DNA from 2 places in the Bacillus sp. LQ16 genome. Region 2 is predicted to be linked to the other one. Evidence: riboswitches for the same ligand, from Rfam matches in the RefSeq annotation. Region 2 holds a riboswitch; the other holds the start of a gene.
The links. A riboswitch is a leader RNA that binds a small molecule or an ion and turns the genes downstream of it on or off. The one in region 2 is predicted to bind FMN.
Positions count from the first base shown of each region.

Region 1: it holds a riboswitch for FMN, as region 2 does, so the genes downstream of both, AC3EMB_RS07800 (ECF transporter S component) here and ribD (bifunctional diaminohydroxyphosphoribosylaminopyrimidine deaminase/5-amino-6-(5-phosphoribosylamino)uracil reductase RibD) in region 2, are expected to answer to the same signal.

Region 1 is NZ_CM173491.1:1,532,963-1,540,838, reverse strand. Features, by position in the region: gene AC3EMB_RS07820 (CPBP family intramembrane glutamic endopeptidase) at 1-228, opposite strand, end outside; gene recQ (ATP-dependent DNA helicase RecQ) at 228-1,757, opposite strand; gene AC3EMB_RS07810 (YpbB family protein) at 1,747-2,808, opposite strand; gene AC3EMB_RS07805 (ferredoxin) at 3,107-3,355, shown strand; gene AC3EMB_RS07800 (ECF transporter S component) at 3,477-4,055, opposite strand; FMN riboswitch at 4,218-4,357, opposite strand; gene AC3EMB_RS07795 (hypothetical protein) at 4,606-5,292, shown strand; gene AC3EMB_RS07790 (peptidoglycan DD-metalloendopeptidase family protein) at 5,447-6,061, opposite strand; gene AC3EMB_RS07785 (cob(I)yrinic acid a,c-diamide adenosyltransferase) at 6,145-6,726, opposite strand; gene resE (sensor histidine kinase ResE) at 6,863-7,876, opposite strand, start outside.
Region 2 is NZ_CM173491.1:4,014,411-4,022,286, reverse strand. Features, by position in the region: gene ribH (6,7-dimethyl-8-ribityllumazine synthase) at 1-285, opposite strand, end outside; gene ribBA (bifunctional 3,4-dihydroxy-2-butanone 4-phosphate synthase/GTP cyclohydrolase II) at 304-1,497, opposite strand; gene ribE (riboflavin synthase subunit alpha) at 1,510-2,154, opposite strand; gene ribD (bifunctional diaminohydroxyphosphoribosylaminopyrimidine deaminase/5-amino-6-(5-phosphoribosylamino)uracil reductase RibD) at 2,136-3,248, opposite strand; FMN riboswitch at 3,554-3,697, opposite strand; gene AC3EMB_RS20140 (CDGSH iron-sulfur domain-containing protein) at 3,888-4,094, opposite strand; gene AC3EMB_RS20135 (DUF2552 family protein) at 4,383-4,628, shown strand; gene AC3EMB_RS20130 (alpha/beta hydrolase) at 4,639-5,562, opposite strand; gene AC3EMB_RS20125 (GNAT family N-acetyltransferase) at 5,644-6,126, shown strand; gene AC3EMB_RS20120 (LacI family DNA-binding transcriptional regulator) at 6,226-7,089, shown strand; gene AC3EMB_RS20115 (Na+/H+ antiporter family protein) at 7,114-7,876, opposite strand, start outside.

The DNA.
Region 1 (7,876 bases), 2.5 Mb from region 2:
TCGCATTGCAACATAATCTAATAACACAATACCAATCGCTAACAAACCACCTATAATAAGTATAGATACTGGTTCCCATCTCCATAAATTAAACACTTCTTTTACATCTTGAAATAATATATATGCTAGTAAACAGCCAATACCGATAATAATTAACTGTGTTATATATAGATTCAGCCTTATTTCCTGCGGACTCATATCTTCAACATTATGCCTTTGAATGTTCATCATTCCCCCATCTTTTCTAGGCCGAAAAGCTTTTGTAACTCTGTTTCCCAATTATAGTCGAAATCCGATTGTTGCGCTCGTCTTTTTTTATAATCTTCTTTTGTAATACCACAATAATCACAGCAATTATTTAACTCTTTCTCTTTCCTATAACCGAACTGTTGCAGCACATATTCACGTCTACATCCTTTAACTCGTATCCATGACTTCATATTTTCTAGCTCACTATATTTATTACGCAACCTTATTTCTACTTCAGCTATTAATCGGTTCATAATTTCATCTGACAAACCCTCTAATAATAATCTTCGTTGTTGTATAATTCCAACCTGTTCGAGATGATAACGAACGAAACGCCAATATTGCTCATTAAATCTTGCTGCATTATAACAAATTTCTTCTACATCTTCTATTGGTAATTCTTTCGTTTGAAACATTCTTTCTTGTAGTAAAGAAAATAAAAATTGTATTTGCGACTTACTTGGCAATTCATCCTCAATGATTGAAATTGGTAAATCATGATCCAACGGACTACACAATAAAATAGCTATACTCGGTTCGCCATCTCTTCCAGCTCTTCCGATTTCTTGTAAGTAAGAAGCTATATTAGTTGGATAATGAAAATGAATAATATATTGCGTATTCGCCTTATTTACCCCCATACCAAATGCACTTGTACATATTACAAGCTGCAATTGATCGTTCATAAACTGTTGTTGAATTAACATACGCTCTTCATGTTCCATACCACCATGATAAAAAGCTACACCAGTAACACCTTTTCCTCTCAAGTATTCCGTTAACCTTTCTGTCCACGCTCTACTTGAACAATATACAATTCCCGGCCCTTGTAAATACATCACCTGCTCCAAAAGCGCCTCTTTCTTTTCTTCTATCGTCTCTACAAATTGCACCTCCATTGCAATATTAGGACGGTCAATAGAGTATACATGTTCCGCGGCACCCTTTAAATTTAAACTGTCTGCGATATCTTGTAGTACCCCTTTTGTCGCTGTGGCTGTCAATGCTAATACTGTAGGAGAACCAATATTTTCAATAACTACATTTAGTTTCTTATAGTCCGGTCTAAAATCATAACCCCATTGAGAAATACAATGAGCCTCATCAACAACAAATAATGAAATTTGAATTTTCTTCAATTCCCTAATTAATAACTCCGACTGTAACATCTCTGGTGAAACAAAAATAAATTTATATGAAGATAATTTTTTCATCGCTTCTCTTTTTTCATTTAATGTCCGAAAACTATTAAATGCTATCACTCGGTTTTTCACAACATACTTTAATTGTGTCACTTGATCTTCCATTAAAGATAATAACGGTGATACAACAAGCACTGTTCCTTCTCGCATAAGCCCCGGAAACTGATAGCACATAGATTTCCCTCTTCCAGTCGGAAGCATTGCTATCACATCTTTTCCTTCTAATAAATCTGTAATAACTCCTTTTTGACCTGGACGAAATTCAGAATATCCAAACCACTTATATAAATATTCTTCAAGTTTCATTTACACCCTCCATCCGCGCTAATACAAGACGAACTTCAAAATAAGAGATATCTTCTCCAACCGCTTGTTTCAAAACACGTAACTTCCGCGTTTGTAATGCTTCAATTACTTTTATTACTTTGTCTATCTTTTCTTTTTCCATAAACATTTCAATAGAAAAATCTTTTTCTCGCAAAGCAATTTCAACAAAATGATCTTCTATCGTTGCAACCTTTAAATTCCGAATCGTCGCTATTTCTTCTAAAGAACGCCCTTGTCTCCAAAAATTATATGTTTTTTTCGTGGATAAACTAAATAATTCAGCTCTCTCATTTGGATAAGATATAATTTCAGCTAATAGTGGAAATTCATTTTCTTTATCACGAACTTCTTGTATAAAGAAATGCATTGTACCCCAAAATAAAAAATACACCCTGAATATATCTTGTTTCGTAATTTCTGCTAATTGTTGCAATGTACAACCAATACGTTCATATCCCGTTAATCGATATGTTACAATCGTCGCTTCTATCGCATTACTCTTTTCCAAAAGATTATGTACTTCCGTCCATAGTTTCCTCGCCAACTCACTTCTTTTATATGGCCTTCCTGTTAGAAAACGTTTTACCCACATCATTATTTCTGTATCTTGTTGAATTGGGATAAACTTCGTATTATTCTGTTGTAAATTTGATATGGTTTGAATAATCAATGATAATCTTTTCCAAAATGTTTCACCTAATTCACCATAATGTAAACCATGCAAATGTGCTGGAAAAGCATAAACTTCCTCCCATTTATGTAACTGCATTTTACCCATAGGTGTTAACACATATGTATTTTCATGTATTTCTTGAATAAAATCCGCTTGCAACAACTTTACAACTTCACCATCATAGTCATTTCTATTTAATGATTTATATATTCCGAATAAAAAAGAAATCCGGAACATATTTCCATCTTGTAAAGTTTGCGAAGAACGTTTGCCCTTTAGTAAATAATAAATAGAAGAAACGGTTCTTTCACCATTCAATTGTTTTAAACAATGCAACAAAGTATATTGTATTTGCATGACCGCTTCCACCTTCCAATCTTAACTTCATTCTTTTCAGTACAATTACACTTTCTACTGTCGCTCATTAAACTTATCATATAAGAACTATATACTTGTATATATTCTATTGTATCAAACGAAATCACATTTACGTATTTTGAAAATCTTATGAAATAATTCAAAAATAAGTTGACACTCTAATTGATAAGCATTATCATTATAATTTTATGTTGAAAAGTTTCACAAACCGTTTTACAATAAGGTTATAATTTTTATGGCGAGCTTTTCACATACATATTATCAGGAGGGAAAAAAGATGGCAAAATATACAATCGTTGATAAAGATACTTGTATTGCATGTGGTGCTTGTGGCGCTGCTGCACCAGACATTTATGACTATGATGATGAAGGTATTGCATTTGTAACATTAGACGATAACCAAGGTATCGTTGAAATTCCAGATGTATTAATTGAAGATATGATGGATGCATTCGAAGGCTGTCCAACTGACTCAATTAAAGTTGCTGACGAATCATTCGACGGAGACGCTTTAAAATTCGAATAGTCTTTTATTAACTTCAAAAAACGCCCCTCATATTGATGAGGGGCGTTTTTTGTATCTAAATTTTATTTTCCTTAATAAAAAACCATTAGTAGTTCCACACTACTAATGGCTTTAATATATATTATGCATTTTTCATTTTTGCAAACACCCATACTTTCAGGCGTGAGAATAATGCTACAAATACAATTGTTACAACAATTCCTTTAATTAAATTAAATGGTAAGATTGCCGTTACAACCGTTGTTCTGATAGCTTCGCTAGACATAGCCGGTGAATTTAAAAACCAAGTGTAAGCCGGGAATATGATGATGTAGTTTAATACACTCATAATAAGTGCCATTGTAATTGTCCCTAGCATTAATCCTGTCGTTAAACTCTTCACAGTACGATACTTTCTAAATAAGAAAGCTGCTGGACCAATAAATAAACATCCTGCAATAAAGTTTGCAATTTCTCCAACTGGTACTCCTGTTAAACTTCCTTGAATCCCGTAATGTAAAATGTTCTTTATCGCCTCTACAATCACTCCTGCTACTGGTCCAAAGATAATTGCTGCAATTAGAGCTGGTACATCACTAAAATCAATTTTCAAAAATGGCGGAAGCCCTGGGAACGGGAAATCCAACATCATTAGTAAATATGCAATACTACTTAGCATCGCTACACTCACCATCTGCACTACACTGTTTTTTTGTTTCATCTTTCTCTCTCCTTTTCCATCGATCATCTCATGGAAAGTGGAAAGGTTCTGCTATGCCTATTTTTTCATAGAACGAAAAAACCCTTTGTGTTTTACACAAAGGGAGAATTTAAGGCACATCAAACAGACGTTCAAATCCATATCTTTTTTGAACGCTTGAACCTCCATCTTCTCCCATCCAGACTATACTGTCGGCTTTGGAATCACACCAAATCCTGCCTTAACGGCTCGCGGGCTTAGAACAAAATCATAAATAGTTCATCACCGCCGGTCGGGATTTTCACCCTGCCCCGAAGATAGACCGATATTCTATTTTCCCCTTCATTATACAACAACCTCATAACATTGTGAACTAAAAAATTGTAACTTATTTAAAATTAGTTATTTATTTTTCGTAACAACAAATGAATTGCGAAATATTTTACAATACAATCCATATTTTTTATTATTCGGCATTTCTCTTTTGAATTACCTAGTCATATATAATTAAAAGTGATAAGATATTGAATTGTTAAGATAAGAACATTTTCTGAGTTATGGAGGAAATGTCATGAAAAAAGAAAAGAGACATTCTATTCGAGAAGCAATGAAAAAAAACTTAAGAAAAGAATACTTTTACTTAAAAAAAGAATTACTTTTCTACTGCCCAATTGATTTAGGCACATTCTCAAACGAGACATACTATGCTACTTTCGATGAAGATGGCATCAGTATTTATCAGTATGATAAGAAAACAGAAAGTAAATTAAAATTGTGTGAGCGTCATCCGTGGAAGAGTTGGAGTAAAGTGAAGATTGATCACTATTTGACAACTTCTCAATTTATTTTTCAGGGTGAGCGAAATTGGATCTTATCTCTTTTTCAAAAAGGAAAAGAAGCTCAAAAAATTATTGAAGAGCATACATCTTTACAAACAGAAGTTGTTTCCCGCTCTTTCTTAAAAAAACTTCCTGGCTTTCGTTCTAATACACCACTGAATAAATACATCGGTAGCATTTGTTACACTGCACTTATTGCATTTTTATTAAAATGGATGATTCCATTTCAAGCACCACAAATCGCCCTGTATTCTATTTCGATTGGTTGTATGCTTCTTGGCCTACTTTGTTTGACAATCGGTTTAATTGAACCGACTATCGTACTGTTTCGAACAAAAGAGAAAACAAGAACAAAAGTTTTTTACTTATATAGCTATTTAGCTATTTCTGGATTTATATGTGTCTTTATTTTTTGGTAAAAGAAAACCGTCCCAAAATAAATTTTGGGACGGTTTTCTTTTAAATATAGATACTCTAATTCACTCAATACTTCTAGGAGAAGCGCCCATATAATTTCATTTACATTGAACCTTATTTAAGAATATTCAAAGTTTAATTTTTGAGACGTTGCCTTTACTTAACATATAATTGTTGATTAGGATAAATTAGCTCTTGCTGCAATCCATTTTTTTCTTTAATTTCCTTAAGTGTCATACTAAATTTCCGTGCAATACTAACTAAAGTATCCCCTTTTTGTACGACATATAATGATGAAGAAACAACTTCATTTCTTTGTTCACTTAAAACAAGCAATGGGTTCATCGCATTCTTTTTCGCCATCGTCCATCTTCCTTGATGAAGTTCTAGATGTAAGTGTGCACCTCGCGATTCTCCCGTGTTCCCTACTTCTCCAATTTTTTCTCCTTTTGAAATATAATCCCCTTGAACTACATATCTCTTATTTAAATGTGCATACACAGCCTCATATTCTCCATGTTTAATAAATATAACGTTTCCATAACTACTTGAATAATAAGACTTTGTTACCTTCCCTTCTTGAATAGCTGACACAGGCGTGCCGATCGGTGCCGCTATATCTATACCGTAGTGTTTTCCGTGTCTTGTCCCAAAATAATCACTTATCTGTCCTTCAACAGGCCATGCCCATTGATTTCCCTCTGCGTACACATGTAATTGAGATAAAAACAGTACTGTCAATAACATAACGCCGTATTTTAAAACTTTCATATACATCCTCCGTTTTCTAATTACCACCATACCTTCTCTATTTTGGTATATTATAGAAAAAAGTATACAAAAAAGAAAGTGAATCACTCCACTTCCTTCTCTTTCTTATCACGAAAAACGATTGCACTGCGATTATACTCTACATCTTTTACTTGTAATCGAGCGTTTATTACTCTAGCTACTGCAAATAAATAGTCAGATAATCTATTTACATACTTTAGAACAACTTCATTTATTTTTCCTTCTTTTTGTAAGGACACGATACATCGTTCTGCTCGCCTTACAACTGTACGTGCAATATGAATAGCAGCTGCCGACTCGCTTCCACCTGGTAAAATAAAGCGCTCTAGCGGCGGTGCTTCTTCTATATACGAATCAATCCTACTTTCTAAGTTTTCGACCATTTCAATTTTTACTTTATAAGGTATCTTCTCACCTACTATCGCCAAGTCTCCCCCGCAATCAAATAGTTCATGTTGAATCGTTTCAAGTTCATTGTAAATATCTCCGAAAGGCCCGCCTTGTAGTTTAGTCATTGCATATCCGATATGAGAATTCGCCTCGTCTATTGTTCCATACGCTTCCACACGGATATCATCTTTATCAACCCTACCACCTATTACACTTGTCGTTCCTTTATCTCCTGTTTTTGTATATAATTTCATTTCTTCACAGCACCTCTCTTGTTATTCTTTATTCGAGCAACATAGAAAAAAGTTCTACCATTCTTTATTTAATTGAGTTTACAAAAAAATAAAAAACAGCAGAACTTTATTCATTATCAACTTTAAAAACGTATATCTAAATTATACGATTCGGTAAATAGACAGAGAATGTAGTTCCTTCTCCAACAACACTTGATACAGAAATTTTACCATCATGGCCTTGAACAATATTTTTCGCAATCGCAAGCCCGAGTCCTGTTCCACCTTTTTTCCCACGTGTTCTTGCTTTATCAGCTTTATAGAAACGATCAAATAAAAATGGAATATCTTCTTCTGGAATACCAACGCCCGAATCTTGTACTTCAAAAATGAGACCATTATTTTTCGTATCAATTACAAGTGTTACATGTCCGCCTGCGTTCGTATGACGTATTGCGTTATCAATTAAATTCGTCAATACTTGTTCCATACGATCTGCATCAAACGGGTATTGTTCAATTGGATTTTTGAAATCAACTGTTAGTTCAACTTCTTTATCCTTTGCAATCCCTTGGAATTTACGACCAATTTTTTCAACAAACGGATGTATGTCCACTTCACCTATATGTAACTCTACATTACCACTTTCCATGCGTGCTAAATCTAATAATTCATTTACAAGTTTACCTAAACGAACGGATTCATCATAAATGATTTGAACAAACTCATTAATTTCTTCTTTCGTTTGCACAATATCATCTAAAATTGCTTCACTATACCCTTGCAGCATGACCATCGGTGTACGAAGTTCATGCGATACATTCGCAATAAAGTCTTGACGCATCTTTTCAAGACGACGTTCTTCCGTCATATCTCGCAGTACTGCTACAGCCCCGCGAATTTTCGTTTGATTGTAGAGCGGCGTCATAAGAACTACATAGTTCCCTTTTTGTAAATTAATTTCAACAACTTGTTGTTGTTCGCTTTCTACAACGAGATGGAATAGTTCAACAAGTTCAGAAGGCAGTTTTTTACTGAGCTCTATCTCTTTTTCTTCTTGCCAAACTTGTAAGAAATGTTCAGCTGGCGGATTGATTACTACAACTTCACCTTCTTGATTTAATGTAATAACCCCATCTGCCATACTACTCAAAATACTTGCTAACTGTTC
Region 2 (7,876 bases):
TACTTCATTACAAACGTAATCGTAGTGAGTTGTAGCACCTCGGATTACAGTACCTAATGTAATAACAGCATCATACTTTCCGCTACTAGCCATCTTTTTAGCGATTAAAGGAATTTCAAATGCACCAGGAACCCAAGCAACATCAATATCATTTTCTTCTACACCGTGACGCTTTAATCCGTCTAAAGCGCCGCCAAGTAACTTACTTGTAATAAATTCGTTAAAACGTCCAACAACAACTCCAACTTTTAATCCTGTACCAACTAAATGACCTTCGAATACCATAATAAATCTCTCCTTTAATTATAAGTTTAGTAAGTGTCCTAATTTGTTTACTTTCGTTTGTAAATACGATTTATTCTCTTCTTTTGCTGGCATTTGCAACGGTACACGCTCGACTACTTCTAAATCGTAACCTTGTAAGCCAGCAATTTTTCTTGGGTTATTCGTTAATAATCGTAAACTTTGTAAACCTAAATCTTTTAATATTTGTGCTCCGATACCGTAATCACGAAGATCAGCAGGGAAGCCGAGTTTTTCATTTGCTTCTACAGTATCGAATCCTTCTTCTTGCAATTTATAAGCACGAAGCTTATTAAGAAGCCCAATGCCTCTTCCTTCTTGTCTCATATAAAGAAGAACACCTTTTCCTTCACGCTCAATTTGAGCAAGTGCTGCATGGAGTTGTGGTCCGCAATCGCAGCGATGTGAACCGAATACATCTCCTGTTAAGCATTCAGAATGAACACGCACAAGTACCGGTTCACCTATTGAAATATCACCTTTTACAAGTGCGATATGTTCTTTCGTATCTAATGAGTTAGAATAGCCAATTGCGTGGAAAGTACCGAAATCTGTAGGTAATGTAATTTCCACCTCTCTCGTCACAAGTGTTTCATGATGGCGGCGGTAAGCAATTAAATCTTCTATTGTAATCATTTTTATATCAAATTGTTTTGCGCATTCTATTAAATCAGGTACACGTGCCATCGTGCCGTCCTCATTTATAATCTCGCAAATAACTCCAGCTGGTTCGGCACCGCATAGCTTCGCTAAATCAACAGCAGCTTCTGTATGACCTGCACGACGCAGGACACCGCCTTCTTTCGCAATTAATGGAAAGATATGTCCAGGTCGATTGAAATCAGCACCTTTTGATGCGGGGTTTAACAATTCTTGTATCGTAGTTGCACGTTCGTGAGCGCTAATCCCTGTTGTTGTAGAGACATGGTCAATGCTCACTGTAAACGCAGTATGATGTGAATCTGTATTATGAGATACCATTGGTTCTAATTGTAGACGTTCTGCGTACCCTGCTGTAATCGGTACACAAACGAGACCACGGCCATGTGTAATCATAAAATTAATTGTTTCTGGTGTAATGTACTCTGCTAAAGCAATAAAATCGCCTTCATTTTCTCGGTTTTCATCATCACATACGATAACGACTTTACCTTTTTTTAAATCTTCTAGAGCTTCTTCAATACGATGAAACATTATGCTTCCCCCTTATAGAAATCCGTTTTCTTGTAAAAAGCTTTCGGTCATTGAACCTACTCGTTTTGTAGGTTTAGTAATAAAGCGTTCAATATATTTACCAATCATGTCACACTCAATGTTTACGATATCTCCGGCATTTTTTGCTCCAATGACAGATTCGCTTACTGTGTGCGGGATGAGTGAAATCGTTATGGAAGATTCGTCTATATCAAATATCGTTAAACTCGTTCCATCAACAGCAATGGACCCTTTCTGCAAACAATAGCGCAGTAGTTCATCAGAAATTGCTATTTTGTAATAGACGGCATTGTAATGTTGTTTTTTATTTAAAATCGTTCCGATTCCATCAATATGTCCTGAAACGAAATGTCCACCGAATCGTCCGTTTGCAGCCATTGCTCGCTCTAAATTTACTTTAGAGTGCGGTTTAAGCATGCGAAGTGATGTCGACTGCATCGTTTCAGGCATTGCATCAACTGTAAATGAAGTAGTTGTAAAGCTTGTTACAGTTAAGCAAATACCGTTAACCGCGATACTATCACCTAAGTGAACATCTGATAAAATTTTCTTTGCATGAATCGTTAATTTCATCGCTTCTCCGCTTTGTTGCATGTTTGCTATCGTTCCTAATTCTTCTACAATTCCTGTAAACATTTCGTCACCTCGTTTCGGGCATTCGCAACGATTTTTATATCATCACCAATTTGTTTCATCTCTTGAATTTTCAAGGAAAGCGCATTTTGTAATTTTGAAAAACCATTTCCTCCAAATAAAGTAGGAGCATCTTTCCCACCAATTAATTTCGGGCTTATATAGGTTACAATTTCATTAAAATTGTTTGTTTTTAAGAAACTTGCATGAATCGATTGGCCACCTTCAACGAATAGAGAAAGAATTTGTTTCTCTCCAAGAAAGGAAAGAAGGTCCTCGATTTCTATATGTTTCGTTTCCATTTGGAATATAGCTATATTTTTAGATTCATAAGAAGATATCTTCTCTTCCTTTACATCCTTACCGACAATAATCCATGTCGGTGCTAAACCATCTGTTATAACATGAGAAGATGGTGGCGTTCGTAAATGGGTATCTAAAACAACGCGAATAGGATGTTTCCCACCATTTGGAATTCTTGTTGTTAAATGAGGATTATCAGCTATAACTGTATTCACTCCAACAAGAATTGCATCATGTGTATGGCGATATTGGTGAACATCAGCACGTGCTTCTTCACCTGTAATCCACTTACTTTCACCAGTTACAGTTGCTGTTTTTCCATCTAAGCTCATCGCTGTTTTGATTGTTACAAAAGGGCGCTTCGTTTTCATGTAGTGAAAAAAGTAGCGATTTAATAAAACTGCTTCTGCTTCAAGAACACCGGTCGTTACTCCAATTCTAGCTTCCTCTAATCTTCTTTTTCCGTTACCAGAAACGAGCGGATTACAATCGAGAGTAGCAATTACAACACGCTTAACTCCTTTTTCGATGAGCAATTCACAACAAGGTGGTGTTTTTCCAAAGTGGCTACACGGTTCCAGTGTTACATAAACGGTAGCGTCTTTGGCGTTCTGACCAGCCATTTGAAGGGCATGAACTTCAGCGTGTTCTTCACCAGCCCGTAAATGAGCCCCCATACCAACGATGTTTCCATCTTTTACAACAACAGCACCAACCATAGGATTTGGACTTGTTTGTCCTGATGTTCCTTCTGCTAACTGCAGGGCAATCCTCATATATTCTTGATCTGTCATTTTCTTCACCTCTCCTAAAAAAATCAAAAAACCCCAAGGATTTAATATCCTTGGGGTTTGGGAGACGTGATTTCTAGAAATATAGTTTGAATACGAAAGCATAGGAAAGAAACCTAACGATAATTGATATTTCTGCATAAGGAAAAAACCTAGCAAAATATCGAATTTTTAAACGCTAGTTGTCTCTTTTTATTTCAGTATAAAAAATAAGTATAGAAAATTAAACATATATAAAGAATCAAAATGAATCTTTAAAAATATGCATACTGAAATAAAAGTGTATTCACTATATAAAAAACTAGAAACATATCCTTCTCCCATCCAGACTATACTGTCGGCCCTAGAGTTTCACTAGATCCACCGTTTTCGAGTTGAAAACGGGTCACGGACTTAGAAGTTTTCACTTCATCACCGCCGGTTGGGAATTTCACCCGACCCCGAAGGATGCTGTTTGCTCAAATTATAGCACAAAAAAAATAAAAGGCTAGTAAAAAATATTCGAATGTGAAGAATTGTGTGAAAATATATGCAGGCTGGAATGGAAATAAAAGTATTAGAAATGTTGTAAGGAGAAGGGATATAACGGAGTTGCTAAAAAGAAAAAACATGCACAAAAAAATGTGCATGTCACATGTAAAATTATTCTGCCTCTGGTGCTCTAACAACAGACTCGAATTTACCTTTATGCGAAGCGTCGCAATAAGGCATATTTTTTGATAAACCACAACGGCATAAAGAAAATGCCGGTTTTGCTGGGAATACATTCCCTTGTGAGTCGACTAATTCCACGTCCCCTGTAACGCGAAAAGAGCCATTATCATTTACTTTAATTTGTACTTTTGCCAACGTTATCCCTCCTTCCCAAACGCTTAATTTCATCATATAATCAAGGGAAGTGCTTGGCAATATAAAGTGAAACTTTAATTAGTGGGGGAGGCATCCACCACTAATTATTATTTGAACCAATCGGGCTTTTAGGGGCAGTTAATCTCCCGCCTAACTTCTTTGTTTCAGCCGAATTTTGAGGTGGGAGTTTTACTGCCCGCAAATAGCGGGGAAAAAAGAGCACTTTGTTTGAGAAAGAAGAGAGTGTTATAATAGTTTTCATAACTGACTAGAGTAAGGTGACGAGAGATGGATAAACAATTACATACATTACGAAACATTGCAAATGAGCGCACGTGGGCATCATTTTTGAATGATAATCATCCATATAGTTTGTTACATTGGTCCATTGCAGGTGTAGGGCAAGAGGTAAAGGATGTTTGGTTACTTCAAGATGAAGTAACATTTCAAACGACAGAATTTCCAACGTTAGATGATGCAATGCAATGGATTTCTGAAAATATGGAACAAGTTACAGACGTTTTAGCGCAATAAAAAAACAGGCTTATGCAAGCCTGTTTTTTGTTTCTTTCACATATGTGTTTAAAAATTGATCGATGGCTGCTTCGTACTCTTCTTTATTTTCGTTATAAGAGCAAGCGTGTGCACCGTGTTCTGCAATATAAAGTTGCTTATTATTTTCTTTCGCTTCATATAACGCTTTTGTCATATCAGCTAAAATATAGTCGTCATCTTTACTATGAATAAAGAGAACGGGATTGTTAATGTTTTTTATACAGTCGATTGGTGAAACTTCACGAATTGTATAACCGTCACGAACTTTTAAAAATGCGTTTGCTAAAGGTAATAAAGGCCATTTTGGTAAATGGAATTCAACCTTTAAACGGTGCTGTAATTGTCCGTGAAAATCAGAGAAAGGACAATCTGCAATATAGAAATCAGCGCCATCTTCTACAAGTCCTGCGTATTGAAGAATTGTTGCGGCTCCCATAGATTCACCATGAATACCAAGTGTAATATTGGTTCCAAAACGGGTTTTTAGCCAGTCAACTACGGATTTCAAATCATGCTTTTCATAGTATCCATAGCTTGTTGTTTTTCCGCCAGTTTTACCATGACGACGATGATCGTAAATGAGGACATTATATCCCCTTTTTAAGAATAAGTTTGCATATTTTACAGAGTTTATTTTATTTACAGTTACACCGTGGCAAAAAACCATAAACTTATTGGAATGACCAGCAGGAATGTAATATCCGTGAAGGTCGTATCCGAATTGTGAAGGGATATGAATTTCTTCTTTATGAAGAGCATCAAAATCCTCTATACGAAAATGTTTTTTCGTTTCTCTTTCGAGTACTTCTTCCTCTGTTTTTTTCTTTAAGTACATCACTTTATTTGTAAAGAAAATCCCAAGGGCAGTTATTGCACCTAGTATAGTAAACAATGCTGCAAAAAAACGTTTCATACTTTACCTCATCCTCCAAATACCGTTACATGTGATACACTTATATTGTATCACAATGATATAAAAGGGGAGAAATAGGAAATGCTGCATATACAAAAAATTACGCCAGCGATGAAAGAAACAATCCGAATGTTCATGTGTGAGAACTGGGGAAGTTCATTGATGGTTTCACGTGGTAAGGGACATCAGTTAGAAGAGTTGCCAGGATTTGTTGCGCTCTCAGATGACAGAATAATCGGAATTATAACGTATGAAGTGACCGGAAATATGTGCGAAATTGTATCGCTAGATAGCTTTGAAGAAAGAAAAGGAATAGGGACGAAACTTGTGGATTGTGTATTACAAGTTGCAGAAGAAGAACGGTGCAGACAGGTTTGGCTTATTACAACAAATGATAATATGAATGCGTTACGATTTTACCAAAAACGTAATTTTGTAATGACTAATTTATATGTGAATGCGGTAGAGGAGGCGCGAAAAATAAAGAAAGAAATTCCACGTATTGGATATGATAATATCCCAATTTTACATGAAATTCAGTTGGAGTATCGTTTAGTGAAATGATGTAACAATTTTCAGAAATATGAGTTATTAATCTTGACGGATAGTGTAATTTAGGTTACCGTAAAATTGTAATCTATTACCATATTAAGGGGTGACGATGTGGCAACTATACGTGATGTTGCAAAATTGGCAGGTGTTTCAGTCGCAACCGTTTCACGAGTTATTAATGAAAAAGGATACGTTCATGAGGACACAGTAAAACAAGTAAAGGAAGCAATTGAAGAATTACGTTATAGGCCAAACAGTGCAGCGAAGCCACTATTTAAAGAGAATTCAACGATAATTGCATTACTTGTAGATAATTTATGTAACCAATCAAACATCACTTTGCTACATTGTATTGAGGAAATAGCATATAAAGAAGGCTATCAAATCATTATTTGTAATATAGAGAATAAAGATAGATACATACATATGCTGAAGCAAAATAACATTGCAGGTGTTATTTTGACGAGAGCAGTTTTTAAAAGTGTAGGAGAAATTCCATTTCCGTTTGTTGTGATCGATGAGCAACAATCACATGGAAATTATTATGAAAGTGGACAGAGAGCTGTTTCTTTATTAAAAGAGAAAGGGTGTCACTTTCTTGCATATTTCGGTGAGGGAGAAGAAAGTGAAGAAATGGAAGATTATATAGCAGGGTTTTTAGACGCTGTTTGGGATGAAGGAATCTCTTATCGAGAAGAATGTGTACAAGGGTATACAAATAAACAATTTATTACATTATTGCAAAACAATCCGTATATAGATGGAATTGTAACCTCAAGTGATCAGATTGCTATTGAGTTAATTCGGTCAGCGAGATTTCTAAATATACATATACCAGATAAATTAAAAATTGTTGGACCTAATGGGAGCATAGAGTGTGAATGGATAGGTTCATCACTACCGGCAATTGAAAGCTATGTCAAAGATAATGGAAAATTAGCTTTTCAACAATTAAAAGGAAAAATAAAAAAGTAAAAGGTGCGTTTTATACGCACCTTTTTATAATGTAATTGCGGCAATAAAACCAAATATAAGTAACGGTATATTGTAATGTAGAAAAGTGGGTACACATGTATCCCATATATGATGGTGCTGACCATCAGCATTTAAACCGGATGTTGGTCCAAGGGTACTATCCGATGCTGGAGATCCTGCGTCACCTAGTGCTCCGGCTGTACCGATAATTGCAATTGTGGCCATTGGACTAAATCCAAGCTGAATGCAAAGAGGTACAAAAATGGTTGTTAAGATAGGGATGGTTGAAAAGGATGAACCAATTCCCATTGTAACGAGAAGTCCAATAACGAGCATAAGAAATGCAGCGAGTGGTTTATTATTTCCGATTATATGTGCACTCGTTTGCACCAGAGATTCAACATGTCCTGTTTTTCGAAGAACAGCGCCGAATCCAGCGGCAGCAATCATAACAAAGCCAATAAAGGACATCATACGCATTCCGCTTGTTAATATCGCATCTGCTTCTTTAAGTGGTAGACTGCCACTAACCGATAAGACGATAATACCTGCTAAAGCACCGAAAATCATTGATTCTGTTGTTAATTGAACAGTTAATGTAGCAATGATAGATAATAACCCGAAAGTAATGCTACGTTTTGTATAGGGAACGATTTCATTTTCGGTAGTATGAATTTGTTCTGTTTCATACGTACGAGGTTTTCGGTACGTAATGAATACCGCTACACATAATCCAATAATCATACCAATTGCTGGAATAGTCATTGCTTTTGGAATAAGTGTGACA